3 regions of the Ideonella margarita genome follow, and region 2 is predicted to be linked to each of the others. Evidence: predicted binding sites of a transcription regulator. Region 2 holds the regulator's gene; each other region holds the start of a gene.

Region 1 (10,096 bases), on a different contig from region 2:
CTGATGGGCCTGATCACCCTGATGAAGGGCCAGCCGCTGACCTACAACAAGGACAACCAGGAAGACAAGGAACCGCTGTTCGACACCGTGGACACGGTGAAGGACACGCTGCGCATCATGGCCGAGATGATCGGCGGTGAAGTGGCCGCCGACGGCAGCCGCAGCGGCGGTCTGGTGGTGAAGGCCGACGCCATGGAGCGCGCCGCGCTGCGCGGCTATGCCACCGCCACCGACCTGGCCGACTATCTGGTGAAGAAGGGCCTGCCCTTCCGCGATGCCCACGAGGTGGTGGCGCACGCCGTGAAGGAAGGCCTGAAGCTGGGCGTGGACCTGGCCGAACTGCCGCTGGCCACGCTGCAGGGCTTCCATGCGTCGATCACCGACGATGTGTTCGAGGTGCTGACGCTGCGCGGCTCGCTCAATGCCCGCAATGTGCTGGGCGGCACGGCGCCGTCGCAGGCCCGGGCGCAGATCGCACGGCACCAGGCACGCCTGGCCTGATGCTTCCAAGGCGCCGCTGAACGGCGCGCCGGCAGAAGCACGGAATGACAAAGGGCCCCATCGGGGCCCTTTGCTTTTGCAGGTCTGAATGACCTCAGTTGTCGAAGGCGATGCGCGTGGCCATCACGCGGCTGCCGTCGGCCGACAAGGTGCCCTTGATCTCGACCTTGGCATTGGCCAGCAGGTTGGCTGCCGTGCCGTTCACATAGACCACGCTGCCGCTCCAGTCCACCACCGCGTCGCGCAGCACCAGGGTCTTGGCAGTCGTGTCGACACTGGTGATGCGGCCCTTGAGCTCGAACTCCTGGCCGCCACCGTTGTCGTCGCCGCCACTGTCGCTCGGGCCACCCTTGACTTCCAGCTTGGTGGCCACTAGCACGCCGCTCTGCATGCGGCCTTCCACTTCCACCCGAACGCCGGCTGCGATCACGCTGCCCGCTGGGGTGATCGTGGCGCCGGACGCATTCACCGTCAGGCCGCCCACCACCATCGCGGCATTGCTGGTGTAGCTCGACACCACGCTCTCGATTTCCACCTCCGAGCCATCGCTCGGCTTGCGCTCGGTGCGGCCACCTGAGCCCACGACCCAGCGGCCTTGAGCGTCCGGCGTGGTTGCCACCTTCACACGCAGGATCGCCCCGTTCGCCACGTCGGCCGGCAAGGCGCCGCTGCTGTAGACGAAGGTGGCAGCACCGATGCGGAAGGTGCGTGCGGAGGTGTCGAGCTGGCTCAGCGCACCTCGCACCACATAGGTCGTGGCGGTACTCTTGGGCTCGATGCGGCGCGCCGCGTAGGTGCCCGACACCGGGTCGTGGATGGCATACACCTCGACCACGCTGTTCAGCGCCACGCCCGCCTGCCCGCCCGTGATGCGGCTGTCGAAGGTGGTGGAAGCCGTGATGTTCACCGTCTGGCCCAGCACCGTCAGGGTGCCGGCGGACACGTCGCTGGCGCTGACCGGGCCAACCACTTCGCTGGTGACCTTCACCGCGGTGGCCACCGCCGTCAGCGTGCTGGCGTTGATGCCCTTGCTGTCGATCTGCACGGTCATGCCCAGCTTCAGGTCGGCGGCCGTCAGGGTGGCGCCATCTTCGTTGCTCACCCGCAGGTCGGCGGCGGTGTCGTCGTAGTCCACCCCGTTGACGATGATCGAGCCGTAACCCGAGATCGGGCCCTGGGTGTAGGCGAAGGTGCCCGTGCCCTGGCCACCAACACCACCGCCCCCACCGCCACCGCAGGCATGCAACATCGCAGCCAGCAGCAGCATCGGGAACCAGCGCCAGAGCGGGGTGCGGCCTGCGACAGCCGAAGTGCGGAAAAAGGGCATGCGGGTCATGTCAGCTTTCGTCGGCAGGCTGGTCGCCGGAGGCGGCGTTTTCCTGGGCCTGGTTGAAACTGTAAAGGCCGATCAGCACACGCTGCCGTTCGGCTTCCGGACGTTGTTCGCGGTCGGCACTGATCAGGCGCTCAAGCGCGGGCACCAGGTGGTCAAACACCGCACGCCACTGGCCCACGATGAGCTTGCGCACCGCGTCCATCGACGCGTCGGTCAGCCCGTCGGCCACGATGGCCTGGTCAAAATGCTGGCGACCATTGCCCAGCACGTTGGCCACCGCGCCACTCAGGTGGTCGCCGATGTTGGAGCCAAGGATCTGGTACGAGCGCACCACGTCGCCACTGGCCACGAAGGCATCGGGCACGGCTTCGACCTGGTCGCCGCTTTCTGACAGGCGCGCGTAGCCCAGCCGCAGCATGTCGTCCAGCAGGCTGCGCGGGTGCACATCGCTGGTGATTTCACGGGCCAGAGATTCAAAGCTCAGGCTCACGCCCTGGCGCGGCAAGGGGCTGGGCTGGCCGAGGTGGTCGCGGTAGCGCGGATCACTCAGCCAGTGGGCGTACACCTCCACGGCCAGCGGGCGGCGGGGCGGCCGAACGTCTGAGCGGGTATCCACCAGCCGCGTCACTTCGCGGCGGTTGATGCCCGTGGCGGTGGAGATTCGGCTGACCAGCCGATGCGGCAAGGCATCGGGCTTGGCCTGCAGCGCGGCTTCGCGGGCGGCTTGAATCATCGCGCGCTTGAGCGCTTCTTCCACCTCACCAAACGCAACGCCCCGGGCCACCACTAGGCGGGCCAGGGGCAACATCAACGCTTGGACAGCACCCATCAGGGCCTGCTGTTCAGCATGCTCGGGGGTGGAGGAATCGGCAGGCTGCGACATGTACTTCTGAACCTGTGGGCATCATAACGGTGACACCTGACCGGGCCCTGGCGCCGCCGGAGCGGCAGCGCCAGGGGGACATGGGCCGGGTTCAGTCTTCCCGGCTGATGCGCGAGGCGGTGAGCGTGCTGCGGTCCGCCGACAGCGAGCCCTTCACTTCCACCGTGGCGCCATTGGCCAGTTGGGCTTCGGTGATGCCGCGCCACAGGGTGACGCTGGCGTAGCTGACCTTCAGCGTGCGCAGGGTGAAGGTCTTGGCGGTGGTGTCCAGGCCGCTGATGGCGCCGTGCAACTCGTAGTCTTCACCGCGGCCGTCGTGGCTCTCGTCCTCCACGCTGACCTTGGTGGCCACCAGCACGCCGTTCACGACCGGGCCTTCCACTTCGACACGTGCACCTAGCACCACGCCGGTCTGTCCGTCAGGGAAGCTGGCGTTGGTGGCATCCACCGCCAGGCCGTCGACGCTGAACGCGGTGGCGGAGGTGAACGCGGTGATCAGGCCGTGCACTTCCGACTCGCTGTGGTTGCCCACCTTGCGCTCAGCCGACTTGAGGGTCGTGGCCACCCACTGGCCGTTGACGGCCGTGGTTTGCAGGCTGGCGCGCACGTTGCTGCCGTTGGCCAGGCCGGTGGGCACGGTGGCCACGCTGGCGTAGTTGATGACAGCGGTTCCGATGCGGAAGGTCTTGGCGGTGGTGTCAAGCGAGGCCACGGTGCCGCGCACCTGGTAGGCGGTGGCGCTGGTCTCGGCTTCGATGCGGGTGGCCACATACACGGCGCGGGCGGTGTCGAGGCGGGCATGCACCTCCAGCACCATGCCGGTGGTGATGGCGCTGAGGCCGCCCGACAGGCCGTCGGAGAACACCGTGGTGGTGGCCACTTCCACCGTCTGGCCCAGCACCGTCAGCTGGTTGCTGGCCGCGTTGATGGCTTCCACCGGGCCCAGCAGTGCACTGCCAAAGCGGATGATGCTGGCGCTGGCGCGCTGGGTGGTGCGGTTGAGCGAGCCGCTCTCGATTTCCACCTGCGTGCCGAGCTTGAGTTCGTCACGGCCGTGGCGCACGCCGTCGTCGTCGAGCACATCAGCGCTGCTGTCGTCGAAGCGCACACCGTTCACGATGATCGAGCCGAAGCCGGAGATGGCACCTGACGTGTAAGCGCTGGCCGTGGCGTTGCCGCCGGTGTTGCTGCCCGCCGTGGTGGCATCAGCGCCGCCACCGCCGCCACAGGCAACCAGCACCGCGAGGGCGCACAGGCACACGCCGGCACCCGCCCAGCGCAGGCTGGGGCCAAAGCGGCTGTTGAGGGCGGTGCGGGCACGAAGCGTCGTTGAATTGAACATGGAAACCTCCAGAGACAAGCAAGGGCCAGACAGCGAGCCTGACCGTGGTTGAACTGGACCGTGCCGGGTGCCAGTGACGGGTAGGAAGGACGACAAGGACATCTGGATAGAGCTTTGCCGCCTTCAACGTGGTCTCACTATAAATGTGCTTTGCGCACATTTCAAGCGAAAACTGCATTGGAAAGCAGGTTTGTTTTCGCGATGGCCGGGCTGATAATCCATCCAGTAGTTACCACCATGACACGCCGCCGCCTCATCGCCCACCTCGACATGGACGCCTTTTATGCGTCGGTCGAACTGCTGCGTTACCCCGATCTGCGGGGCCAGGCGGTGGTGATCGGCGGCGGGCGGCGCCACCAGCCACAAACCCAGGCCGACGGCACCCGCACCTATGCGCGCCTGGGTGACTACACCGGCCGCGGCGTCATCACCACCTCTACTTATGAGGCGCGGGCGCTGGGCGTGTTTTCAGGCATGGGCCTGATGAAGGCCGCCGCCAAGGCGCCCGACGCCGTGCTGTTGCCCACCGACTTCGACCAGTACCGCCACTACTCGCGGGCCTTCAAGGCGGCAGTGGCCGAGCTGGCGCCGGTGATCGAAGACCGCGGCATCGACGAGATCTACATCGACTTGACCGATGTGCCCGGCGCGCAGGACACCGTCGGCCACGACCCGCTCGGCGGCGTGCGCGCCATCGCCCGCGACATCAAGAACAACGTGAAGCGGCGGACCGGCCTGAGCTGCTCGATCGGCGTGACGCCGAACAAGCTGCTCTCCAAGGTGGCGAGCGACCTCGACAAGCCCGACGGCCTGACCATGCTGATGGTCGACGACATCACCAGCCGCTTCTGGCCGCTGCCGGTGCGGCGCATCAACGGCATCGGCCCGAAGGCCGGTGCGCGCCTGGCCACGCTGGGCATTGAAACCATCGGCCAGCTGGCCGCGATGGAACCCTTGTGGCTGATGGAACGCTTCGGCGCCCACTACGGCGCCTGGCTGCACCGCGCCGCCCATGCGCAGGATGACCGGCCGGTGGTGACCGAGAGCGAGCCCGTGTCGATGAGCCGCGAAACCACCTTCGAGCGCGACCTGCATGCCGTGCGCGACCGCGCCCAGCTCAGCCAGATCTTCACCGAGCTGTGCGTGCGCGTCGGCGACGACCTGCAGCGCAAGGGCTACGTGGGCCGCACCGTGGGCATCAAGCTGCGGTTCGATGATTTCAAGACGGTGACGCGCGACCTGACACTGCCCGCGCCCACGGCGGACGGTACGCAAATCAGGCTGGCTGCCGGGCAGTGCCTGAAGCGCGTCGACCTGAGCCGGCGCCTGCGCCTGCTGGGCGTGCGGGTGGCTGGACTGACGCGGGCAGATGCACCGGTGCTGGCACCGGCACGCTCGGGTGCGCGAACCAGGCCGAAGGCGACCGGGGGCTCACCGACGAGCCACAGCACCGGCACGGGCTCCCCCAGCCACGCGCTGCTCGCCCGCGAGCCAGACCTGTTCGACGAGGAACCCGCGATGGACTACCTGGAAGCGATGAACGGCAGCGACCTGGCCCAAGGCCCCGTGACGCCCTGAGCCCCTTTAGCGCCGTGTCGGCAGGCGCCAGAGCCACAAGGCCACGCAGGCGCAGCTGATGGCCGGCGCCCAGCGCCACACCGACGGAATGACCCACCAGGCCCAGAGGCAGCTGAAGGTCATCATCACCGTGGCCAGTTGCTTGGCGCGAAGCGGCACGGCCCGGGTGGCGCGCCAGTCACGCACCATCGGCCCCAGCCGCGGGTGGTGAATCAGCCAGTGCTCCCAGCGGGCACTGCCGCGCGAAAAGCAGAAGGCGGCCAGCAACACGAACGGTGTGGTGGGCAGCAGCGGCAGAAACGCGCCCACCACACCCAGCAACAAGGCCAGCCAGCCCGCCACCAGCCACAGCACGCGCTGCCAGGCATGGCGCGCGGTTCGGGGCGCCGTGACAGCGGTGTTTTCCGTGGGTGTGGGCACAAACATGCCGACATTCTGCCCGCCCGCCCCCACCTTGATGCAGCGCAAATGACCGCCTTGTCACGCCTTCAAGAATCGCTGCTTCGCGAAATCGCCCGTACCCGGCCCGCCCGAAACAGCTGAAGCCATGCCCTTGCTTGAATGGTCCACCGCCCTGACGCTCGATCACCCGCAGATCGACCAGACCCACATCGAATTCGTCGAGTTGCTCGGGCGCACGGAGGCTGCGCTCAACGAATCTCCGGAAGCCGGCCTCGCCGCATGGCTCGCGCTGGAGCAACACACCCTGGCGCACTTCGGCCAGGAAGACCGCTGGATGCTGGCCGCGGGCCTGGCGCCAGACAACTGCCACATCCGCCAGCATGCCGGCGTGCTGGCCGTGATGCGGGAGGTGGCGGTGCTGGCACAGCAGCACGGTGACCACGGCCCGCTGCGCCGCATCCTGCCAGAGCTGGCCGCCTGGTTTCATGCGCATGTGCTGTCGATGGACGCCGCACTCGCCTCGCACCTGGAGCAGGTGGGCTTCGACCCGGCGACTCAAGCGCAGCAAGGCGCCACGGCTTGATAGAGTGCGGCCACGATGGCTGTACTCCCTGACCACCTCGACCCCAGCGCCGCCCCGCTGACCTCGCCCGCGCTGCGCCTGCCCAGCATGGACGGGCTTCGCGCCTTCGAAGCCGCCGTCCGGCTGGGCACCTTCGAGCGCGCAGCGGACGAGTTGCACGTCACGGCCAGCGCGGTTGGCAAGCGCATCAACGCGCTGGAAGAGTTGCTGGGCGTGGTGCTGCTGCAGCGCGGTGCCAAGGCCCTGGTGCCCACGCCGATCGGCAAGGAATATTTGCAGCAGGTGCGCGCCGCCCTCGGCTTGCTGGCCGCCATGCCGCTGCACCGCCGCAGCGCCCAGCAGCGCCAGCGGGTGCAGCTGTGCGCGCCGCCCACCTTCGCCCGCCTGGTGCTGGTGCCCGCCCTGCCCGCCTTCGCGCAGGCGCACCCCGACGTCGAACTTGAGATTTTGCTGTCGTCGCCCTTCATCGACAGCCCCGCCAGCGACGCCACCCTGGAAGTGCGCCACAGCCCGCTGGCCGGCGCAGCGCCCGAGCGGGTGCTGATGCACGACCACCTGATCCCCCTGGCCAGCCCGGCCTTGCTGGCCGAGCTGGGCCCGCAGCAGCCGCACTTGCACAGCCCGGAAGACATCGCCCGCTGGCCCTTGCTGCGCACCCCGGTCGAGCCGTGGGCGCCGTGGTTCCGCGCCTGCGGCTTGAGCTGGCCCGAGCCCGACCAGGGCCCGCGCCTGATCGACCTCGGCCTGACGCTTGAAGCGGCCCTGCAGGCCCAGGGCGTGGTGCTGGCCCGGCCCAGCCTGGCGCGGCAGGCGCTGCGCTCGGGCGCACTGGTGCCGGTGATGGGCGCTGGCCAGACACCGCTGGCGCGCCCGGACACCGCCTACCTGCTCAGCACCTGCGCTGACCACCCGCTGGCGCACGCCACGGCCCAGTGGCTGCGCGAAGCCTGCGCCCAGGCCGCCACGGAAGGACTGGCGCTCGTTTCCGGCAAGGCCTGAATAAGTTTCCGGCCAATCGGCGGGCGGCGCAGCTAGCATCGGCTGCACAAAAATGCCTGGAGACAACCGGATGCCCGTGATCACCAACATCGAAGACCTGCGCGTACTGGCCAAAAAGCGCGTGCCGCGCATGTTCTACGACTATGCCGATTCGGGCTCGTGGACCGAGAGCACCTACCGCGCCAACGAGACCGATTTCCAGAAGATCAAGCTGCGCCAGCGCGTGGCCGTGAACATGGAAAACCGCAGCACCGCGGTGAAGATGGTCGGCATCGACAGCCGCATGCCGGTGGCCATCGCCCCGACCGGCCTGACGGGCATGCAGCACGCCGACGGCGAAATACTGGCCGCACGCGCTGCCGAGAAGTTCGGCGTGCCGTTCACGCTGTCGACGATGAGCATCTGCTCGATCGAAGACATCGCCGCGCACACCCAGGCGCCCTTCTGGTTCCAGCTCTACGTGATGAAGGACCGCGACTTCGTCGAGCGCCTGATCGACCGCGCCAAGGCCGCGAAGTGCAGCGCGCTGATGCTGACGCTGGACCTGCAGATCCTCGGCCAGCGCCACAAGGACCTGAAAAACGGTTTGTCGGCGCCCCCGAAGCCCACCCTGGCGAACATCATCAACCTGATGACCAAGCCGCGCTGGTGCCTGGGCATGCTGGGTACGCCGCGCCGCAGCTTCGGCAACATCGTCGGTCACGCCAAGGGCGTGGGTGATCTGTCTTCGCTCAGTTCCTGGACGGCCGAGCAGTTCGACCCGGCCCTGAGCTGGGACGACGTGGAATGGATCAAGAAGCGCTGGGGCGGCAAGCTGATCATCAAGGGCGTGATGGACCTGGAAGACGCCCGCCTGGCTGCGCAGTCCGGCGCTGACGCCGTGATCATCAGCAACCACGGCGGCCGGCAGCTCGACGGCGCCCCGTCGTCCATCGAAGCCCTGCCGTCGATCGCCGAGGCGGTGGGCAAAGACATCGAGGTCTGGATGGACGGCGGCATCCGCTCGGGCCAGGACGTGCTCAAGGCCTGGGCCCTGGGCGCCCGCGGCACCCTGATCGGGCGGTCGTTCCTCTACGGCCTGGGCGCCATGGGCGAGGCCGGCGTGACCAAGGCACTGGAAATCATCCACAAGGAACTCGATCTGACGATGGCGTTCTGCGGACATACCCGGCTCGACAATGTCGACCGGCGCATCCTCCTGCCCGGTACCTTTCCGCAATAAGCGACGCGCGGCGCTTCATAAGGCGCCAAAGCCGCCGATAAGACCGGGAACCCGGTTTGTGCGGCCAGTGTGGCTTCCCCGGGAATGGATGCCATGCCCGTGGAAGCCCCTTCAACCTCCATGCCCCACCCCGCCCTTTGCCGGCCGGCCGCGGCGCAGCGGTGGCCGGGCGCGCTGGCTCGGCGCTGGCAGCTGCTGCTTTCCCTGTTTCTGCTGAGCCTGCTGCTGGCGCTGCCCGCCATCAGCCGCGCCATGCCCGCCCGCGAGGCGGTGGCCATGGATTATTTCGAGGATCCGGCCGGCCTCATGACGGCCGACCAGATCCGCCAGTTGCCGGAATCCGCCTGGCAGTCCACCGGCAACCACAACGCCAAGTTTGGTTACACCCGCAGCGTGTTCTGGTTCCGGGCCAACCTGACCCACGATGGCCATGGTTCAACGCGGCGGCTCCTGGAGATTGGCTACCCGGTGCTCGACAGCGTCGACCTGTGGCTCTCCACCTACCCGGACAACGGCAGCGAGCAGGCTCAGCAGCAGCAGCATCTCGGTGACAAGCTGGCCTTCGCCGAGCGGCCGATCCGCCACCGCAATTTCGTCGTGCCCGTCACCCTGCAGGCAGGCCACACACTGGCGATGCTGGCCCGGGTGCAGACCAGCAGCTCGATGCAGTTCCCGCTGGAGCTCTGGGACCCCGACGCCTTCGCCAGCCACGACCAGGACGCCATGCTGCTGCATGGCGGCTACATCGGGGTGATGGGCGGCCTGCTCATCTACAACCTGATCCTGCTGATCACGGTGCGCGAGAAGGTCTATGCGCTGTATGTGGCCTGGGTCGCCGCCATCGGCACCTTTCTGACCACGCTCACCGGCCTGAGCTTCCAGTACCTGTGGCCCGAAGCCACCGCCTGGAACGACACCGCGCTGGTGGTGCTGCTCGGCCTCTCAGGGGCCACTGGCTGCGCGTTTGCGGCCACGTTCATGAAGTTGCAGCCGCTGCCCGCCTGGCGCCTGAGCGCCGTGCGCGCGCTGGTGGTCATGAACCTGGTGGCAACAGCCGCCGCATTCGTGCTGCCTTATTCGATGGGCATCAAGTTCTCCATCGTGTCAGCCGTGCTGGCCATTGGCCTGGTCACGGTGCTGGCGGCGCTGCGGGCCAATGAAGGCTACAAGCCGGGCCAGATCTTCCTGCTGGCCTTTGGCTGCGTGCTGGCCGGCGGTGCCATCCTGGCCGCCAACAAGTTCGGCCTGAT
Region 2 (10,096 bases):
CGGCCTACGACGGCTTCATCGGCATCGTGGTCCACCCCGACGAGGTGGTGGCCCGCCGCGAAGACATCGACGATGACGGCGTCGTGCATGAGTGGGACGAACACCTGACCGGCGAGGCCATGCAGGGCGGGCCGCTCATGCTGGCCTGGTCAGACGTGGCCCAGGCAGGCAGCCTGGCTGAAGAGGCTTACAACGTCGTGATCCACGAATTCGCGCACATCATCGACATGGCTGATGGCGAGGCGGATGGCGTTCCTCCGCTGCCAGGAACTGCCTCACGCGCGGCCTGGCTGGCCGTGATCGAGCCGGCCTTCGACGATTTCTGCCGCCGCGTGGACAACGGCGAAAGCACCGTGATTGACCCGTACGGGGCCGAGGCGCCTGAGGAGTTCTTTGCCGTGGCCTGCGAAGCATTTTTCACCGCGCCGCAAGCGATGCGTGCCGAGTTGCCTGCACTGTATGGCCTGCTCAGCGACTACTTCCGGCAGGATCCTGCGAGCGCAGGTCGAGGCTGACGCTGGATCCGCATTTTCCGATCACCCACGAAAAAAGGGGCGCTTGAAGCGCCCCTTTTGCTTGAGATGGGGCGGCTAGCTGCCGCCCTGCAGCCTCAAAGCGCCGCGGCTTCCGCCTTGGGCTTGTCGCCACTCTTGCCCGAGGGCTGGATGTCGAGCGTCGTGTTGCCGTCGGCATCCAGGTCCACCGTCAGGCGACCACCATCCACCAGGCGACCGAACAGCAGCTCGTCGGCCAGCGCACGACGGATCGTGTCCTGGATCAGACGCTGCATCGGGCGAGCGCCCATCAGCGGATCGAATCCCTTCTTGCCCAGGTGCTTGCGCAAGGTGTCGGTGAAGGTGACCTCGACCTTCTTCTCGGACAGCTGCTGCTCGAGTTGCAACAGGAACTTGTCCACCACCCGCAGGATGATGTCTTCATCCAGCGACCGGAAGTTCACGATGGCATCCAGGCGGTTGCGGAATTCCGGCGTGAACAGGCGCTTGATGTCACCCATTTCATCGCCCTGCTCACGCCGGGTGGTGAAGCCGATCGTCGACTTCTGCATGGTCTCGGCACCCGCGTTCGTCGTCATGATGATGATGACGTTGCGGAAGTCGGCCTTGCGCCCGTTGTTGTCGGTCAGCGTGCCGTGGTCCATCACCTGGAGCAGCACATTGAAGACGTCCGGATGGGCCTTCTCGATTTCGTCCAGCAGCAGCACGCAATGCGGCTTCTTGGTGACGGCCTCGGTCAGCAGACCACCCTGGTCGAAGCCCACATAGCCCGGGGGCGCGCCGATGAGGCGGCTCACGGCATGGCGCTCCATGTACTCCGACATGTCGAAGCGGATCAACTCGATGCCCAGGATGTATGCCAGTTGCTTGGCCACTTCCGTCTTGCCCACGCCCGTCGGGCCGCTGAACAGGAAGCCGCCGATCGGCTTGTCTGCCTTGCCCAGGCCGGATCGGGCCATCTTGATGGCTGCAGCCAGCACGTCAACGGCAGGATCCTGACCGAAGACAACCGCCTTCAGATCACGCTCCAGCGTCTTGAGCTTGCCCCGGTCGTCGCTCGACACGCTGGCCGGCGGGATGCGGGCAATCTTCGCCACGATGTCTTCGACCTCGTTGCGGGTGATGGTCTTCTTCTGCTTGCTCTTGGGCAGGATGCGCTGGGCAGCACCGGCCTCATCGATCACGTCGATGGCCTTGTCGGGCAGATGACGGTCATTGATGAACTTGGCTGACAGCTCGGCAGCCGCCTGCAGGGCACCCAATGCGTACTTCACGTTGTGGTGCTCTTCGAAGCGCGACTTCAGGCCCTTGAGGATTTCCACGGTCTGCTCGACCGAAGGCTCAGGCACGTCGACCTTCTGGAAGCGCCGCGACAGGGCCGCGTCCTTCTCGAAGATGCCACGGTACTCCTGGAACGTGGTCGCACCCAGGCACTTCATGGCGCCGCTCGACAGGGCCGGCTTGAGCAGATTGCTCGCGTCCAGGGTGCCGCCCGAGGCCGCACCGGCACCGATCAGCGTGTGGATCTCGTCGATGAACAGGATCGACTTCGGGCTTTCCTTCAGCTGCTTCAGCACGCCCTTGAGCCGTTGCTCGAAGTCACCGCGGTACTTGGTGCCTGCCAGCAGCGCACCCATGTCGAGCGCGAACACGGTGGCGTCGGCCAGCACTTCGGGCACGTCACCCTGGGTGATGCGCCATGCCAGGCCTTCCGCGATGGCGGTCTTGCCCACACCGGCCTCGCCAACCAGCAACGGGTTGTTCTTGCGACGGCGGCAGAGCACCTGGATGACGCGCTCGACTTCGTGATCGCGGCCGATCAGCGGGTCGATCTTGCCTTCCTTGGCCAGCACGTTCAGGTTGGAAGTGAACTGGTCGAGCGGCGAGCCCTTGGCGTCACCACCCTCTTCCTTCTCGCCCTCACCGGAGCCGCCACCACCACCTTCATTGCTGCCCTTGGCAGGCTCGGGTGGATCAGACTTCTTGATGCCGTGCGCGATGTAGTTCACGACGTCCAGGCGAGTCACGCCCTGCTGGTGCAGGTAATAGACCGCGTGGGAATCCTTTTCGCCGAAGATCGCGACCAGCACGTTGGCGCCGGTCACTTCCTTCTTGCCGCCGCCCGTGGACTGCACATGCATGATCGCGCGCTGGATCACGCGCTGGAAACCCAGCGTGGGCTGGGTGTCCACCTCTTCGGTGCCACCCACGGTGGGCGTGTTCTCGCGGATGAAGCCGGTCAGGCTCTTGCGCAAGTCGTCAATGTTCGCGGCACAGGCCCGCAACACTTCGGCGGCAGACGGGTTGTCCAGCAGGGCCAGCAACAGGTGCTCGACGGTGATGAACTCGTGACGCTGCTGGCGTGCCTCGACAAACGCCATGTGCAGACTGACTTCCAATTCCTGAGCAATCATGCGGCCTCCATAATGCATTGAAGCGGGTGTCCGGCACGTCGCGCCGCGGCGAGTACCAGTTCGACTTTAGTTGCGGCAACGTCCTTGCTGAAGACGCCGCAGACGGCTCGACCGTCGTGGTGGATCTTCAACATGATTTGGGTTGCTGCGTCGATATCAAGTCGAAAATATTCCTGCAGCACCATCACCACGAATTCCATCGGCGTGAAGTCGTCATTGAGCATCACAACCTGGTACATCCGGGGCGGCTTGGTGCGTGCAGCCTTGCGTTCAGCCACCACCGAACCTTGCCCGTTGTCAGGCTTGCTGATCACGGGTTGATCGGGTGGGGGCGTCGGTCGTTTCGAAGGCATGAATTCAGTATAGCCAGTTGGGATTCCCTGCACACTTGACGCCCATGGTGCCCCGGTTCAGACATGGGGCATGCTGCGAAAAGCGATCCCAAGGACCATGATTTGTACCGATTTTCGCTTTTGGAAAGTACCGCCCCATTTGTAGCATTGACACGGCAAAACACAGGAAACCAGAATACGCCTCATAAGCCGGATACCGGCATCAGGAGAGGACTGAAATGGAAATGATCGGCACTGTGAAGTGGTTCAATGACGCCAAGGGCTTCGGGTTCATCAACCCGGACAACGACGCAAGCGACGTCTTCGCGCACTTCTCGGCCATCCAGATGGACGGGTTCAAGACCTTGAAGGAAGGCGAACGCGTGAAGTTCGAGCTGGTGGAAGGCCCCAAGGGCAAGCTGGCACAGAACATCCGCACCGCTGATGTGGAGGTCTCCCGCGAAACAGAGAAGTAAGTGTGACGGGGTCTGTCATCCCCCGTGCAAAGCAAAAAGCCCGCAATTGCGGGCTTTTTGCTTTGGCGATGGGTTTTTTTCGTTTCGCCCTTTGCCTTTTGTCTTGCGCATCAGCACGCAAGCGCTGGCCCCACATCAAGCCTCACATCTGGTCGACCATCACCTGCCCGAACCCGGAGCACGACACCTGCACCGCCCCATCCATCAGGCGGGCGAAGTCATAGGTGACACGCTTGGTTTCGATGGCGGCCTCCAGCGAACGGAGGATCAAGTCAGCGGCTTCGGTCCAGCCCATGTGGCGCAACATCATCTCGGCTGACAGGATGCTGGAGCCCGGGTTGACATAGTCCTTGCCAGCATAGCGCGGCGCGGTGCCGTGGGTCGACTCGAAACAGGCCACTGAATCCGACATGTTGGCACCGGGCGCGATGCCGATGCCGCCGACCTGCGCTGCCAGTGCATCCGAGAGGTAGTCGCCATTCAGGTTCAGCGTGGCCACCACCGAGTACTCCGCCGGCCGCATCAGGATCTGCTGCAGGAACGCATCGGTGATCGCGTCCTTGATCACGATGTCCTTGCCGGTGCGCGGATGATTCAGGCGCATCCACGGCCCGCCGTCGATCGGCTCGGCGCCGAACTCACGCGCGGCCAGCGCATAGCCCCAGTCCCGGAAGCTGCCTTCCGTGAACTTCATGATGTTGCCCTTGTGGACGATCGTCACGTTCGGCTTGTCATGGTCGATGGCGTACTGGATGGCCTTGCGCACCAGGCGCTCGGTGCCTTCGCGCGACACCGGCTTGATGCCGATGCCCGACGTGTCCGGGAAGCGGATCTTGTTGGAGCCCAGCTCGTTCTGCAGGAAAGCGATCAGCTTGCGGGCCTGCTCACTGCCCGCGGCGTACTCGATGCCCGCGTAGATGTCTTCCGAGTTCTCGCGGAAGATCACCATGTTGGTCTTCTCGGGCTCCTTCAGGGGCGAAGGCACACCCTTGAAATACTGCACCGGCCGCAGGCACACGTACAGATCCAGCTCCTGGCGCAGCGTGACATTGAGTGAGCGGATGCCGCCGCCCACCGGCGTGGTCAGCGGCCCCTTGATGGACACGAGGTAGTTGCGCAGCACCTGCACGGTCTCGTCAGGCAACCAGACGTCGGGTCCGTAGAGGCGCGTGGCTTTCTCGCCGGCAAACACCTCCATCCACTGGATCTGCCGCTCACCGCGATAAGCCTTGGCGACCGCGGCATCCACCACCTTGATCATGACCGGCGTGACATCCACACCCACGCCGTCGCCCTCGATGTACGGAATGATGGGACGGGCCGGAACGTTGAGCGAAAAGTCAGCGTTGGCGGTGATCGGTTGACCACCTTCGGGCACATCGATGTGCTGGTACATGCAGTAGGACTCCAAGCGTCTGTCTGACGCGGTTCGCCGAAGCAGAAATTCTAGTTCAGCGTGGGAGTGCAACTGAGGCGTGACTCACCGCTCAAGCACCCGGGTCAGCTCAGGCAATAGTCGATCAGCTTGACCCACAGGCCATGCCCGAGCGCCCAGGCCGAAGCCCCCGCCAGCGCAGCGCCGGAAACACGCACCGCCAGGCTGACGATGCGCGCGTCCAGTTGCCGGCCGCGTCCGCCCAGGCGCAGCCACAAGGCCGGCGCCAACCCCAGCGCGATCGATGAGGCCAGCGCAAAGACGGCCATGACGGCCGCGCCGCCCCAGGGCCCATTGGCCAGAGCCGCCACCATCAAGGCCGATTGCAGCAGGCCGCAGGGCCATGCCCACCAGACGGCGCCCACCGCGGTGGCGCGGGTCGGGCCGTTCATGCGTTGCCAGCCGCCCTGCCCGCTGGCGCGCGGCGTTTGCCGGCCCAGCGATTCCAGCCATTCCGGTTGTCGCCCCTGCCACAACAGCCACAGCCCCAGCGCCAGGGCTGCCAGATGAGCCAGCGTCCAGAGTGGGCGCAGCGCGGGTGTCCAGGCGCCCAGCCAGGCCAGCGCACTCACGCTGGAAGCCACCACGGCACCTGCAGCCGTGTACCCCAGCAAGCGCCCGAGGTGAAAGCCCGCCCAGGCACCCGCCGGGCGCCCGCTGCCGCAAGCCGCCACGGCCGCCGCGCTGGGGCCACTGCACATGGCCACGCAATGCACGGAGCCAGCCAAGCCCATCAACAGGGCGCTCAAAAGCAAAGCGAAGTTCACCCTCAGATGATGCGCGAAAAACGCTCCCGAACACGGTCGGCCTGCAAATGCCGGTCAAAGCACATGGCGATGGCGCGCACGAAGAACCACCCCGCTGCCGTGATCTGGATAGCGCCCGGAGTCACCGTCACCAGACCCATGTCAACGTACGGCTGCAGCTGCGAGAGCTCATTGCGGAAGTACTCGTTGAAGCTGATCAGGTGCGCCAGCTCGATCGATTCGAACTCCAGCCGACCCTGGCACATCAGCGCCATGATCACGGCACGGCGAAGCAGGTCATCACGCGTCAATGCCAAGCCGCGCACCACGGCAAACTGGCCTTGGCGGATGGCGTCGTAATACTCGGGCAGCGTCTTCGCGTTCTGGCTGTAGGTGGCGCCCATGCGGCCGATCGACGACACGCCCAGCCCGATCAGATCGCAATCAGGCTGCGTGCTGTAGCCCTGGAAGTTGCGATGCAGCCGCCCTTGCCGCTTGGCCGCCGCCAGTGAATCGGTGGACAGCGCAAAGTGGTCCATGCCGATGTAGGTGTAGCCGTGGCCCAGGAAGCCACCGATGGCGCCCGACAGCATGCTGATGCGGTGCTCAGGGGGCGGCAGCTGGCTGCCATCAATGCGCCGCTGCGGCTTGAAGCGCGAGGGCAGATGCGCATAGGCATACAGCGCGATGCGGTCAGGCCGCCACTCGCCGATCTGGTTGATGGTGCGGGCGAAGGTCTCGGGCGTCTGCTTCGGCAGGCCGTAGATCAGATCGACATTGATCGACTCGAACCCCAGTTCGCGGGCGCACACCATCAGGCTCTGGATGCTCTCGGGCGACTGCACCCGGTGCACGGCCTTCTGCACCTCGGGGTCCAGGTCCTGCACGCCGAAACTCAAGCGATTGAAGCCGAGCTGCCGCAGGTGCGCCAGGCGTTGCGGGTCAGCGGTGCGCGGGTCGACCTCGATCGACACCTCGGCCCCCGGGGCGAGCCGGAAGCTCTTCTGCAGGAACGCCATCACCCGGCTGAGCTCGGCGTCACTCAGGAAGGTGGGCGAGCCACCACCGAAGTGCAGCTGCGACACGTTCTGCACGCCGCCCAGCGCCTGTGCATGCAGGGCCACTTCGGCCTCCAGCACATCGAGGTATTCGGTGGCGCGCTCATGGTGTTTGGTGATCACCTTGTTGCAGGCGCAGTAGTAGCACACCGATTCGCAGAACGGGATGTGCACATAGATGGACAGCGGCTTCTTGCCGCCCACCATGGCGCCCTCGGCCCGCTGGTGCAGAGCGCCCAGGTAATCGGCCGGACCAAACGCCTCCACGAAGCGATCAGCGGTCGGGTAAGAGGTGTAGCGCGGGCCCGGCACGTCGAAACGTTGCAGCAGGTCCACTGGCAGCGGCGTGGCCGCTTCAAGGATGTGATTTGCCATGGCCGTGATGGTGCCAAAGCACACTGCAGCGGCCTTGATCTGGCTCAAGGGTGCGGCGCGGCGCCCGTCCAAGAATGGCGCATCGATTGAGGAAGATCATGCTGCCCACCTGCTCCCCGCACGACCTGTCATGCCCTTCGGCCCCTGAGGCCGCGCACGCCATAATGAAAGCCATGACCACCGACACCCAGCGCGTGAAGGCCGACGCCTTCAAGGTCGCCTGCTCCAGCTGCAACTTGCGTGAACTGTGCCTGCCCGTCGGGCTGGCCAGCCCCGACCTGGAGAAGCTCGACAGCCTGGTGGCCAACCGCCGCACCGTGGCGCGCGGCGACACCCTCTTCCGCTCGGGCGACGAGTTCCAGTCTCTCTACGCCGTGCGCACCGGCTTCTTCAAGACCTGCGTGTCGTCCGAAGACGGGCGCGACCAGGTCACCGGCTTCCAGATGGCGGGCGAGTTGCTGGGCCTGGACGGCATCAGCAATGACCGCCACTCCTGCGACGCAGTGGCACTGGAAGACTCCCAGGTGTGCGTGATTCCGTACAGCCAGCTGGAAGAGCTGTCGCGCGAGTTCACCGACCTGCAGCACCAGTTCCACAAGATCATGAGCCGCGAGATCGTTCGCGACCACGGCGTGATGCTGCTGCTGGGCAGCATGCGCGCCGAGGAACGACTGGCTGCCTTCCTGCTGAACCTGACGCAGCGGCTGCAGGCCCGGGGGTTCTCGGCCTCTTCATTGATCCTGCGGATGACGCGCGAGGAAATCGGCAGCTACCTGGGCCTCAAGCTCGAAACGGTAAGCCGCACGTTCTCGAAGTTCCAGGAAGAGGGCCTGCTGGAGGTGAAGCAGCGCCAGATCCGCATCGTCGACCAGGCTGGCCTGCAGCAACTGGTGAACGGGGCTGGCGGCGCCTGCTGAACGCGGATTCCGGTGGGCTCCATCGGAGCCAACCCACCATGAACAAGGGCCGCATCGAGCGGCCCTTTTTTGTTTCAGCTCAGGCGCTGTGCCCGGGGCCGGTCAGCGGCTCGTCGAAGTGGTCAGCGGGCATGGTCAGCAGCAACTGCGACAAGGCCCCTGAGGTGGCGATCACGGCCCAGAAGACGAAGAACGAGACGCTGTAGACGGCCTTCGGCGACCACTCGATGGCAGCACCGCCAAACCACATCAGCGTGCCCGGATCAACCACCGAGAACACCAGCATTTCAAGCACCCCTGCCATCAGGAAAGCCGGCCAGAGGATGCCGACGGTGCGGACGCTGAACGGTGTCTTCGGGGTGCTCATGGTGTTCTCCTGAAGGACTAGGGCTTGGGCGTAGCGGCGTGGTTGCGGGCCTGCATGGCGGGTGTGTTGCCGTCGGCACCGTCCTTGATGTTGACGGTGACGCTCGGGTCGTCGCGGTCCAGTACCGGGTCAGCCCCGCGCACTGCGATGACCGCCGTGGTCAGGCTGGCACACACCACCACCACGGGCCCGCCCACCACCAGCCACATCATCGGATGGCGGAACCACGCCTTGCCACTTTGGGCCGGCGCAGCAGGGCTTGCAACAGGGGAAATCTCGGAGGTCGACATGCTGTGTTCCTGCGTCCGCTCAGCGCGGCACGATGAAGGTTGATTTTTCGCTCAGGGTGATGGCGGATGGCGCCCCCTCCCCTGGCACACGTTCGATCTGGAAATGGATCGGGTGGGCACCGGCGCCGGCCTGCTGGCTCGATTCATACGGCACCTGCACCGACACCGTGATCCACCGCGCCTCGGCCGGCAAGACCTCCACCACCTCAGGCACACCCACCAGCTTGATGCCGGTCAAGCCGTCGACATGGATGCGGTAGTGCTGCACGCGCTCGGCGGCGTTCATGATCTGCAGGCGGTAAACGTTCTCGATGCGCCCATCCTCCACCTGCCTGGCCAGCGAGGCGCGGTCACGCACCACGTCCACGCGGAAAGGATCACGCAGCGCAATGCTGGCCACGAAGGCACCGCAGATGATGGCGAGGATGGCCGTGTAGATCAGCACCCGCGGGCGCAGCACCCGCTTGAGGATCTGCTGTTTGTCGAGATGCTGGGACAGGCTGTTCTGGGTGGCGTAACGGATCAGGCCGGGTTGATAACCCATCTTGTCCATGATGCCGTCGCACACGTCAATGCAGGCGGCACAGCCGATGCACTCGTACTGCAGGCCCTTGCGGATGTCGATGCCGGTCGGGCAGACCTGCACGCACAGGCCGCAGTCGATGCACGAACCCAGACCCAGTTGCGCCGGGTCAGCCTTCTTGGAGCGCGGGCCACGCGGGTCGCCCCGCTCGCTGTCGTAGCTGATGATCAGGGTGTCGTGGTCGAACATCACGCTCTGGAAGCGCGCGTACGGGCACATGTACTTGCAGACCTGCTCACGCATGTAGCCGGCGTTGCCGTAGGTGGCAAAGCCGTAGAACAGCACCCAGAACCATTCCCACGGCCCGAAGCCGAGCGTCATCGCCTCGGCGGCCAGCGTCTTGATGGGCGTGAAGTAGCCAACGAAGGTGAAACCGGTCCAGAGGCCGAACAGGATCCAGACCGATTGCTTGGCCGTCTTGCGCCAGAGCTTCTCCAGCGTCCACGGGCCTTCGTCGAGGCGCATGCGCTGGGCGCGGTCGCCCTCGATGCGCTGCTCGAACCACATGTAGATCTCGGTGTACACCGTCTGCGGGCAGGCGAAGCCGCACCACAGGCGCCCTGCCACGGCCGTGAACAGGAACAGCGC
Region 3 (10,096 bases), on a different contig from region 2:
GTGAAGTACGGCTACGACTTCGTCGGTGACGCCTTCAATGCCGACCCGAGCAGCGCCGCCTACAACCCCGTCACCACCCCTGACGACAACCCTGACGACTGCGCCGGCCACGGCACGCACGTCGCAGGCATCGTCGGCGCCAGCGGCGCCATCAAGGGCGTGGCCCCGAACGTGACCCTCGGCGCGTACCGCGTCTTCGGCTGCGCCGGCAGCACCACGGCCGACGTGATGATCGCCGCCATGGAACGCGCCCTGGCCGACGGCATGCAGGTCATCAACATGAGCATCGGCTCGTCGTTCCAGTGGCCGGAATACCCGTCCGCCAAGGCGGCTGACCGCATGGTGCGCAAGGGCATGATCGTCGTGGCCTCCATCGGCAACAGCGGCACCAGCGGCCTGTACGCCGCAGGCGCTCCGGGCGTGGGCAAGAACGTCATCGGCGTGGCTTCCTACGACAACAGCCATGTGGTGCTGCGCCAGTTCGGCGTCACCGGCAGCAGCGGCCTGGTCGGCTTCTCGGACGCCACCGGCGCCCCGGCAGCCCCGACCTCCGGCGGCGCGCTGATGGCCCGCACCGGCACCACCACCACCGCCAACGACGCCTGCGCAGCCCTGCCCGCCGGCAGCCTGACCGGCAAGATCGCCCTGATCCGCCGCGGCACCTGCGGCTTCTACGTCAAGGCCACGAACGCGCAGGCCGCGGGCGCTGTCGGCGTGGTGCTGTACAACAACGCTGCCGGCCCGCTGAGCCCTTCAGTAGTCGGCAGCCCTGCCATCACCATCCCGGTGGTCGGCGTGTCTGACGTCTTCGGCGCCAGCATCGACACCGCCCTGCAGGCCGGCGACGTGACCCTGACCTGGGCCAACACCACGGGCAGCTACCCCAACCCGACGGGCAACCTGATCTCCAGCTTCAGCTCCTACGGCCTGGCCGCAGACCTGAGCCTGAAGCCGAACATCGGCGCCCCGGGTGGTCTGATCAACTCGACCTGGCCGCTGGAGCAAGGCGGCTACGCCACGCTGTCGGGCACCTCGATGTCCTCGCCGAACGTGGCCGGCACGGTGGCCCTGCTGCTGGAAGCACGTCCGGGTCTGAGCCCGGCCGCGGTGAAGGAGCGTCTGCAGAACTCGGCCGATCCGAAGATGTGGAGCGGCAACCCGGCTGCGGGCTTCCTCGACATGGTGCACCGCCAGGGCGCCGGCATGACCGACGTGGTGGGCGCCGTGCTGCAGACCACGACCATCAGCCCGAGCGAGCTGGCCCTGGGTGAGAGCGAAGCCGGCCCGGCCACGCGCACCCTGACGCTGCGCAACACCAGCAAGACCTCGGTGACCTACACGCTGAGCCACACCGGCGCCCTGTCCACGGGCCCGAACAGCTTCACGCTGGCGTTCTCGGGCACTGGCGCCACCGTCAGCCTGAGCGCCACCAGCGTGACCGTGCCGCCCAAGGGCACGGCCACGGTGGACGTGACGATCACGGCACCGGCGGCGCTGCCTGACGCCAGCATCTACGGCGGCTACATCGTGGCCACCTCGACGCTGGACGGCAAGGTGCTGCGTGTGCCGTACGCCGGCATGAAGGGGGACTACCAGTCGAAGGTCGTGCTGACCCCGACGGCCAACGGCTTCCCGTGGCTGGCACAACTGGTGGGCAGCAGCTACCAGAACCGCGCCACCGGCGGCACCTTCACGATGGCCAATGGCGACATCCCGTACATGCTGATGCACTTCGATCACCATGCACGCCAGGTGCGCCTGTCGGCCTATGACGCCAACACCGGCAAGTCGTGGTTCACGGTCTCGAAGGACAACTTCCTGCCGCGCAGCTCGACCGCCACGGCGTTCTCGGCCTTCCAGTGGGACGGCCGTGTCGTGCGCGGCGACAGCGCACCGATCACCGTGCCGAACGGCCAGTACGTGATCAAGGTGGAAGTGCTGAAGGCCCTGGGCGACGAGACCAACCCGGCGCACTGGGAAACCTGGACGACCCCGGTGATCACCATCGCCCGTCCGGTGCCGGGCGTCTGACGCCCCCGTGAGCAGACGGGCGTCGCGAGGCGCCCGTTCTGCCACTCACCCTCAACCCCCGCCGGCCTGCTTGGCCCGCGGGGGTTTTTCATTGCCGCGGATCGCCCTCAGCGGCGGCCCATGCGGTCGCGGAAGGCGTCGGGCAGGCTGAGTGCGCGGTCGCCCGGCACCAGCGTGAAGCTGTCGCCGGACTGCACCTGACCGGGCTTGAGCACGGCGAGGTAAGTGCCGCAGTAGCCCGACTCGGCCATCAGCTTGGCGGCCTTGGAAAAGCCCATCGCCGCATTGAACTTGAAGCACGGCTCGCGGGGCTCGCTCACCACCAGCACGCCGCCGTCGGCGAACACCAGCTGGTCGCCCAGCCACAGGTCGCGTTCGGTCATGCCGTCGATGGTCAGGTTTTCGCCCAGCAGGCCGGGCGGCACGTCGGCATCCCACGAGGCGGCACGGGCCTGCGCCCGCACCGTGCGCCAGAACGGCAGGTGGGTGGAGAAGCAGGCGTACACCGCCTTGCGCAAACCGCCGTGCACGCTGCGGTCCGCCTGCTCGTCACCCGCCAGACCCATCGGGCCGTAGGCCACCGGGCCGGTTTGCGGCACCTTGCCGATCGCCGTCAGGACCTCACGGCCGTTGATGTTCACCGGCTTGGCGGTGGCCACGTTCACGCTCAGGATCTTCATGGCCGGATTGTGAGCGAGCCGGCGCCGGCCTGCGCGGATGCAGGGTGATGACCTGCACCGCGGCACCCGATGTTGACGACTTCGAAGCCCCGGCCGGCGGCCCGTCGCAGCCGTCACAGCCACAGGCGCCGCCCCGGCGCGCCGCGCGTTGCAGCCAGCCCATGCCGGCCAGTTGCGGCACGCTCAAAGCCCGGTTGGCGACGCGGCGGCGCCAGGAGACCGGCATCAATGCCCAGGTGGCGTAGCAGGCGCAGGCCAGCACGATGGCGGCGGTGAGCAGGGCTTGCATGGGGGTGTGGGCGGCGTCGTCGGGTGGTCGTTGATCAGCGGCTCAGCCGCCCAGCCACAGCGTGACGCGGTAGGTGACAAACGCCGCGCCGTACGCCAACGCGAACAGGTAGGTCGTCATCAGCAGCGGATAGCGCCAGGAGTTGGTTTCGCGCTTGACGGTCGCCAGCGTCGAGATGCACTGCGGCGCAAACACGAACCACGCCAGCAGCGCGTAGGCGGTGGCCAGCGACCACTGCTGCGCGATCACCGGGCTCAGCGCTTCGGCCACGCCATCGTCGGAACCCGACAAGGCATACACGGTGCCCAGCGCTCCCACCACCACCTCGCGCGCAGCCATGCCGGGCACCAGCGCGATGGCGATCTGCCAGTTGAAGCCGATCGGTGCCACCAGCACTTCCAGCGCATGGCCCAGCTGGCCGGCGAAGCTGTACTGGATGGCCGGGCCGGTGGCGCCATCGGGCGGGCCGGGCCAGGTGGAGAGAAACCACAGCAGCACCGTCAGCGCAAAGATGATGGTGCCCACGCGCTGCACGAAGATGCGGGCGCGCTCCCACAGGCCCAGCGCCAGGCTGCGCAGGCTGGGCAGGCGGTAGGGCGGCAGCTCCAGCATCAGCGGCTGGTAGCTGCTCTTCATCCACACCCGCTTGAGCAGCCAGGCCACGCCGCAGGCGCTCAGCACGCCGGCCACGTAGAGCGCGAACAAGGTCAGACCGCGCAGGTTGAACCAGCCCACGCTGCGGTCGGGCACGAAGGCGCCGATGAGCAGGGCGTACACCGGCAGCCGGGCCGAGCAGGTCATCAGCGGCGCCACCATGATGGTCGCCAGGCGATCACGCCAGTTCGAGATGCTGCGCGTGGCCATGATGCCGGGCACGGCGCAGGCGAAGCTCGACAGCAGCGGGATGAAAGCGCGCCCCGACAGGCCGACGCGACCCATCAGAGTGTCAAGCAGGAAGGCGGCACGCGGCAGGTAGCCCGAGTCCTCGAGCACCAGGATGAAGGCAAACAGGATCAGGATCTGCGGCAGGAACACCAGCACGCCGCCGGCCCCGGCGATCACGCCGTCGACCAGCAGGCTGCGCAGCGGGCCCTCGGCCATCGCGCCCTGGGTGAACTCGGCGAGCGCCGCCATGCCGTCCTTGATCAGGTCCATCGGCCAGACGGCCCAGGCGAACACCGCCTGGAACATCACGAACAGCAGGCTGGCCAGCAGCAGCAGGCCCCACACCGGGTGCATCACCCAGCCGTCGAGGCGGTGGTGAAACCGGGCGCTGCCCGCGGTCGACATCACGCCGGGCGCCACCACGGCGAGGATGCGTCGCACCTCGCGCTGGATGGTTTGTGCGTCAGTTGGGGCCGCTTTTCCGCCATCCACCGCCGCGGCCTGCGGCCAGGCCGGCAGGCCGAGCGAGAGTTGCGCCAGCAAGGCCTGGTGGCCGTTGTGCTTCACGCCCACGGTTTCCACCACCGGGCAGCCCAGCTCGCGCGAGAGCGCCGCCACGTCGATGTTGACGCCGCGGTGGCGGGCGGCGTCCATCATGTTCAGGGCCACCACCATCGGCCAGCCGCGCTCGCGCATTTCCAGCACCAGCCGCAGGTTCATGCGCAGGTTGGTCGCATCCACCACGGCCACCACGCCGTCGGGTGCGGGCTCGTCCGCCCGACGGCCTTCCAGCACTTCGAGCGTCACGGCCTCATCAGGCGTGGCGGGGAACAGGCTGTAGGTGCCGGGCAGGTCGACCACCGCCACGCTGGTGCCATCACTCAGGCGGGTCCAGCCGGTCTTGCGCTCCACCGTGACGCCGGCGTAGTTCGCCACCTTCTGGCGCGCACCGGTCAGCAGGTTGAACAGCGCCGTCTTGCCGCAGTTCGGGTTGCCCACCAGCGCCAGCACGGGCGCGCGGCCCAATGCGGCGGCCTGGGCGTGCAGGCCGCCGAGGTGGTCGGCCTGATCAGGCGGGCGTGACATCGACACAGGCGGCCTCCACACGGCGCAGGGCAAACAGGGTGTCGCCGACCAGCACGGCCAGCGGCTCGCGGCCGCCCGGGCCACGGTGCATCACGCGCACCGGCTCACCGGGCAGAAAGCCCAGCTCTGCCAGGCGCCGCAGGGTGGCGGCGTCGATGTCGGCAGCGCCACTGCGAAGCAGATTCACGGTGGCGAGCACCCCGTTGGGCAGGTCGGCGAGCAGCATGGTGGTGGCAGAAGAATTTAAATGCGATTCTGTCTCATTTAGATTGCGGCGGTTTGATCCAGGCCAAGGTCGCCTCGTCATGCATCTGGTTATTCCGGATTTGCATACTTTTACCGGGGTTGTTCCAGCACGCCGGGTTACGGCGCCGTTACACTGAAAACGGCGTACCGCCGGCGGCTTTTCATGGGCGATCCCCACAAAAACACCCCGTGGCACCACCGTAACCCTGCACCCGGGTTGTGTTCGTTCTCCCGCTCTCCGTGCCACGGCATTGGGCGAGCCCCGCACCCCCGCGAGGCTCGCCCAATCCCGTTTTATTTTTTGATGATTGGAGCCCCTATGAACCGCCCCGTGATGGAAGGCCTGCGCCTCAACGTACCCGCTTACGTCAAGCACACCCGCTTGGTGGAATGGGTTGGCCAGATCGCCGCCCTGACCGAAGCCCGCGACGTGTACTGGTGTGACGGCACGCAGGCTGAATACGACCGCCTCTGCCAGCAACTGGTGGACGCCGGCACCTTCAAGAAGCTGAACCCGGCCAAGCGCCCGGGCAGCTACCTCGCCTGCTCGTCGCCCTCCGACGTGGCGCGCGTCGAAGACCGCACCTACATCTGCTCGGCCAACAAGGAAGACGCCGGCCCGACCAACAACTGGATGGCCCCGGCCGAGATGCGCGCCCTGCTGCAGACCGGCCAGGCCGACGGCACCCCGGCGCTGTTCAAGGGCAGCATGAAGGGCCGCACGCTGTATGTCGTGCCGTTCTCGATGGGCCCGCTGGGCTCGCCGATCGCCCACATCGGCGTTGAGCTCTCGGACAGCCCGTACGTGGCCGTCAACATGCGCATCATGACCCGCATGGGCAAGGCCGTGCTGGAGCTGCTGGGCATCGACGGCGAATTCGTGCCGTGCGTGCACACCGTGGGCGCACCGCTGGCCGAAGGTCAGGCTGACGTGGCCTGGCCGTGCAACACCACCAAGTACATCGTCCACTACCCCGAGACCCGCGAAATCTGGTCGTACGGCTCCGGCTACGGCGGCAACGCGCTGCTGGGCAAGAAGTGCTTCGCGCTGCGCATCGCCTCCACCATGGGCCGTGACCAGGGCTGGCTGGCCGAGCACATGCTGATCCTGGGTGTCACCTCGCCCGAAGGCAAGAAGCACCATGTGGCAGCCGCCTTCCCGAGCGCCTGCGGCAAGACCAACTTCGCGATGCTGATTCCGCCGGCGGCCATGGGCAACTGGAAGGTCACCACCATCGGCGACGACATCGCCTGGATCAAGCCGGGTGCTGATGGTCGTCTGTACGCCATCAACCCGGAAGCCGGCTACTTCGGCGTGGCCCCGGGCACCAACTTCGACACCAACCCGAACTGCATGGCGAGCCTGAACAAGGACGTCATCTTCACCAACGTCGCGCTGACCGACGACGGCGACGTGTGGTGGGAAGGCATGAGCGAAGCGCCTGCGCACTGCATCGACTGGCAGGGCAAGGACTGGACGCCTGAAATCGCCAAGCAGACCGGCGCCAAGGCCGCACACCCGAACGCCCGCTTCACCGTGGCCGCCACCAACAACCCGGCGCTTGACCCCGCCTGGGACGACGCCGCCGGCGTGCCGATCGACGCGTTCATCTTCGGTGGCCGTCGCTCGACCACCGTGCCGCTGGTGACCGAAGCCCGCAACTGGGTGGAAGGCGTGTACATGGCCGCCACGATGGGCTCGGAAACCACCGCTGCCGCCGCTGGCCAGCAAGGTGTGGTGCGTCGCGATCCATTCGCCATGCTGCCCTTCATGGGCTACAACATGAGCGACTACTTCCAGCACTGGCTGGACCTGGGCGCCAAGCTGGCCGCCTCGGGCGCCAAGCTGCCGAAGATCTACTGCGTCAACTGGTTCCGCAAGGGCGCTGACGGCAAGTTCGTCTGGCCTGGCTACGGTGACAACGCCCGCGTGATGAAGTGGATGCTGGAACGTGTGGATGGCGGCACCACCGGCACCGACAACGTGTTCGGCGTCAGCCCGCGTTACGAAGACCTGACCTGGGACGGCCTGAACTTCAGCCACGACCAGTTCAAGTCGGTCATCGACGTGGACCACGCCGCCTGGACGCAAGAGCTGAAGCTGCACGACGAGCTGTTCACCCAGCTGTCTTACCACCTGCCGCAAGCGCTGCTGGACACCAAGGCGGCCCTGGCTGCCAAGCTGGCCGGCTGACGCGGCTGGCCAAACGGCCAGACCGCCCTCGGGGTGCCACACGGCGCCCTGCCGCAGCAGCCACCTTCGGGTGGCTGTTGTGCTTTTTGCGATGGCCATTCCGCTTTTTGCGATGATCCCGCCCCATGCGCCTCCAGCTTCTGTCCGATCTGCACCTTGAAACCGAAACCTTCGAAGCCCAGCCCGCCCCCGGCGCCGAGCTGCTGGTGCTGGCCGGCGACATTGATGCCACCTGGGCCGGGCTCGAGCTGTTTGCCAACTGGCCGGTGCCGGTGATCTTCGTGCCCGGCAACCATGAGTTCGACGGCCGCGACATGGCCGAGGCGCTCGCCGGCCTGCGTGCACGCTGCACTGAACTGGGCATGACCTTGCTGTCGCGGGAGACGCTGATCCTCCCCGATGACCGAGGCCGTCGCATCCGCTTCGTGGGCACCGTGCGATGGTCGGACTTCGACCTGTTCGGCGCCGCCCAGCGCGAACGTGCGATGCGCGCCGGCCACTATTTCACCCGCGTGCAGCGCAGCACCCATGAGGGCGGTCAACCCTTCGACGCCGACGCCGTGCGCGCCACCGGCCTGGCCGACCGCCTGTGGCTGGAACAAGCGCTGGCCGTGCCACCGCAGGGCCAGTGGGACGCCACCGTCGTGATCACCCATTTCGCCCCCAGCCTGCGCAGCGGTGATCCGCGCTACGGCAAACAACCCGGCACGGCGAGTTTCTGCAATGCCGACGACGACCTGATTCCCCGGGCCGACCTGTGGCTGCACGGCCACCTGCACTGCCGCCACGACTACACCGTGGACCGCCCGGGCCGCGCGCCAAGCCGCGTGGTCTGCCAGGCCCGCGGGCTGGTGAAGAAGGGCGAGGCAGAGACGCATGACCCGCTCAAGCTGATCGAGGTCTGAGCCCTCCTCGAGGTCCGCAGCCCTTGATCTTGAACAAGGCGCTGGCGCCCGCGCAGGCCCACACTGATCGCATTCCCACAGACAGGAGACTGCGATGAAGATTCTTGTGGCCGTTGATGGCAGCCCGTTCACCAAGCGCATGCTGGCCTATCTGGCCGCTCACGATGAGTGGCTGGGCGATCAGCAGAGTTATGTGGTGGTGACGGCCGTGCCGGCGGTGCCGCCGCGCGCAGCGTCGGTGCTCGACAAGGAATTGCTGAAGTCGTACTACGACGAAGAGGCGGAGAAGGTGTTCAAGCCTATCCGCACGTTCTTCTCGAAGCAGAAAATCCGGGCCGAGTTCGTCGCCAAGGTGGGCTCACCGGCCGACGTGATCGCCACGCTGGCCAAGAAGGGCGACTTCGACCTGCTGATGCTGGGCTCGCATGGCCACAACTCGCTCGGCAACCTGGTGATGGGCTCGGTCAGCACCAAGGTGCTGGCGAACTGCACGACGCCGGTGCTGCTGATCCGCTGAGGTCAGGCGGCGGCCGTGGGCCGCCAGCCGGCTTCAGGCGCCGCTGAACGGGCGCGGTGCGCCCCAGCCGCCCAGCTCATTGCTCATGGCGGATGCGCCCACGCCCACCAGCGGCGGCTCGTCGAGCACGAAATCCAGGCCGATGGCGGTGCCCATGTCTGCCGCGTCCTGCTCAACGCCCGATGCCTCACGGGCCCAGAGCCGTTGCCAGAAGCCGTTCTTGGTGGGGGTCGTCATTGAGCGCTCCGAAACTGCAGGTTGTGTGGGTGTGTGTGATGAGTTTCGGCCGGTTTACATCTTGCAAAACTGTGAAGAGGGCGTGAGTTGCCAGCTATTCCACAGCATTAGCAACTCTAATGAACACAGACTAATATTCAAGGCGCTTCATTTTCAGCAGCACCCTGCCGACAATCGTTGAACTCATGTGCGCACACCGCTGCACATGTACAGCGATCAAGGGGTCTGGACATGAAAGTCACCGTTCTCGGCGCCGGCATCATCGGCATCAGCACCGCCTGGTACCTGGCCGAAGAAGGCCATGAAGTCACGGTGGTCGACCGCCAGCCCGACGCCGCACTGGAAACCAGTTTCGCCAACGGCGCCCAGATCTCGGTCAGCTTCTGCGAGCCCTGGGCCAACGCCGGCGCCCCGCTGAAGGTGGCGAAGTGGCTGCTGCGCGATGACTCCCCCCTTCTGTTCCGCCCTCGCCTGGACCCCTACCAGTGGCGCTGGGGCGTGAAGTTCCTGACCCAGTGCACCGACGCGGCTTTCGCCCGCAACGTGCAGCAGCTGGTGGCCCTGGGCGCCTACAGCCACGGCGCCCTGAAGGAGCTGGTGAACACCACCGGCATCGAATACAACCGCCTCGAGCGCGGCATCCTGCACTTCTTCTCGTCGGCCGCCGACTTTGAGTCCGGCGCGCAGGCCGCCGAGCTGATGCGCGAGCACGGCGTTGACCGCCGCGTGCTCAGCCGCGACGAAGTGCTGAAGGTCGAGCCCGCACTGGCGGCATTCGGCAGCCAGATCCACGGCGGCACCTTCACCCCGAGCGATGAGTCGGGTGACGCCCGCGTCTTCACGCAGGAGCTGGCCCGCAAGTGCGCCGAGCGCGGCGTGCGCTTCCTGTGGGAGCACGACATCCTCGGCTTCGAGACCGCCGGTGGCCAGATCACCCAGGTGCGCGTGGCCGACATGCGCACCGGCCAGCGCAGCCAGCTGCAGCAAGACCAGGTGGTGGCCGCAATGGGCTCGTTCACGGCCCCG

Evidence for each region. The regulator FNR, encoded in region 2, switches genes on or off when oxygen is low (the NO sensors DNR and NnrR bind a similar motif). The targets are predictions, from matches to a motif close to TTGATNNNNATCAA.
Region 1: the regulator FNR is predicted to act here: its motif matches at 6,095-6,108, upstream of AACH00_RS02450 (hemerythrin domain-containing protein).
Region 3: the regulator FNR is predicted to act here: its motif matches at 5,251-5,264, upstream of AACH00_RS18470 (FeoA family protein).

What each region holds. Positions count from the first base shown of each region.
Region 1 covers NZ_JBBUTI010000001.1:520,008-530,103, reverse strand. The annotation lists gene argH (argininosuccinate lyase) at 1-501, shown strand, start outside; gene AACH00_RS02475 (DUF5666 domain-containing protein) at 596-1,837, opposite strand; gene AACH00_RS02470 (DUF6502 family protein) at 1,839-2,720, opposite strand; gene AACH00_RS02465 (DUF5666 domain-containing protein) at 2,812-4,062, opposite strand; gene dinB (DNA polymerase IV) at 4,300-5,640, shown strand; gene AACH00_RS02455 (YbaN family protein) at 5,647-6,066, opposite strand; gene AACH00_RS02450 (hemerythrin domain-containing protein) at 6,188-6,625, shown strand; gene AACH00_RS02445 (LysR family transcriptional regulator) at 6,641-7,624, shown strand; gene AACH00_RS02440 (alpha-hydroxy acid oxidase) at 7,695-8,846, shown strand; gene AACH00_RS02435 (sensor domain-containing diguanylate cyclase) at 8,967-10,096, shown strand, end outside.
Region 2 covers NZ_JBBUTI010000004.1:439,927-450,022, reverse strand. The annotation lists gene AACH00_RS07465 (M90 family metallopeptidase) at 1-515, shown strand, start outside; gene clpA (ATP-dependent Clp protease ATP-binding subunit ClpA) at 611-2,929, opposite strand; gene clpS (ATP-dependent Clp protease adapter ClpS) at 2,926-3,282, opposite strand; gene AACH00_RS07450 (cold-shock protein) at 3,501-3,737, shown strand; gene icd (NADP-dependent isocitrate dehydrogenase) at 3,880-5,133, opposite strand; gene AACH00_RS07440 (sulfite exporter TauE/SafE family protein) at 5,238-5,939, opposite strand; gene hemN (oxygen-independent coproporphyrinogen III oxidase) at 5,942-7,351, opposite strand; gene fnr (fumarate/nitrate reduction transcriptional regulator Fnr) at 7,525-8,268, shown strand; gene AACH00_RS07425 (hypothetical protein) at 8,348-8,635, opposite strand; gene AACH00_RS07420 (nitrogen fixation protein FixH) at 8,653-8,925, opposite strand; gene ccoG (cytochrome c oxidase accessory protein CcoG) at 8,945-10,096, opposite strand, start outside.
Region 3 covers NZ_JBBUTI010000016.1:17,152-27,247, reverse strand. The annotation lists gene AACH00_RS18490 (S8 family peptidase) at 1-2,031, shown strand, start outside; gene AACH00_RS18485 (MOSC domain-containing protein) at 2,139-2,711, opposite strand; gene AACH00_RS18480 (hypothetical protein) at 2,653-3,000, opposite strand; gene feoB (ferrous iron transporter B) at 3,043-4,971, opposite strand; gene AACH00_RS18470 (FeoA family protein) at 4,955-5,197, opposite strand; gene AACH00_RS18465 (phosphoenolpyruvate carboxykinase (GTP)) at 5,537-7,411, shown strand; gene AACH00_RS18460 (metallophosphoesterase) at 7,537-8,316, shown strand; gene AACH00_RS18455 (universal stress protein) at 8,411-8,833, shown strand; gene AACH00_RS18450 (hypothetical protein) at 8,867-9,070, opposite strand; gene AACH00_RS18445 (D-amino acid dehydrogenase) at 9,302-10,096, shown strand, end outside.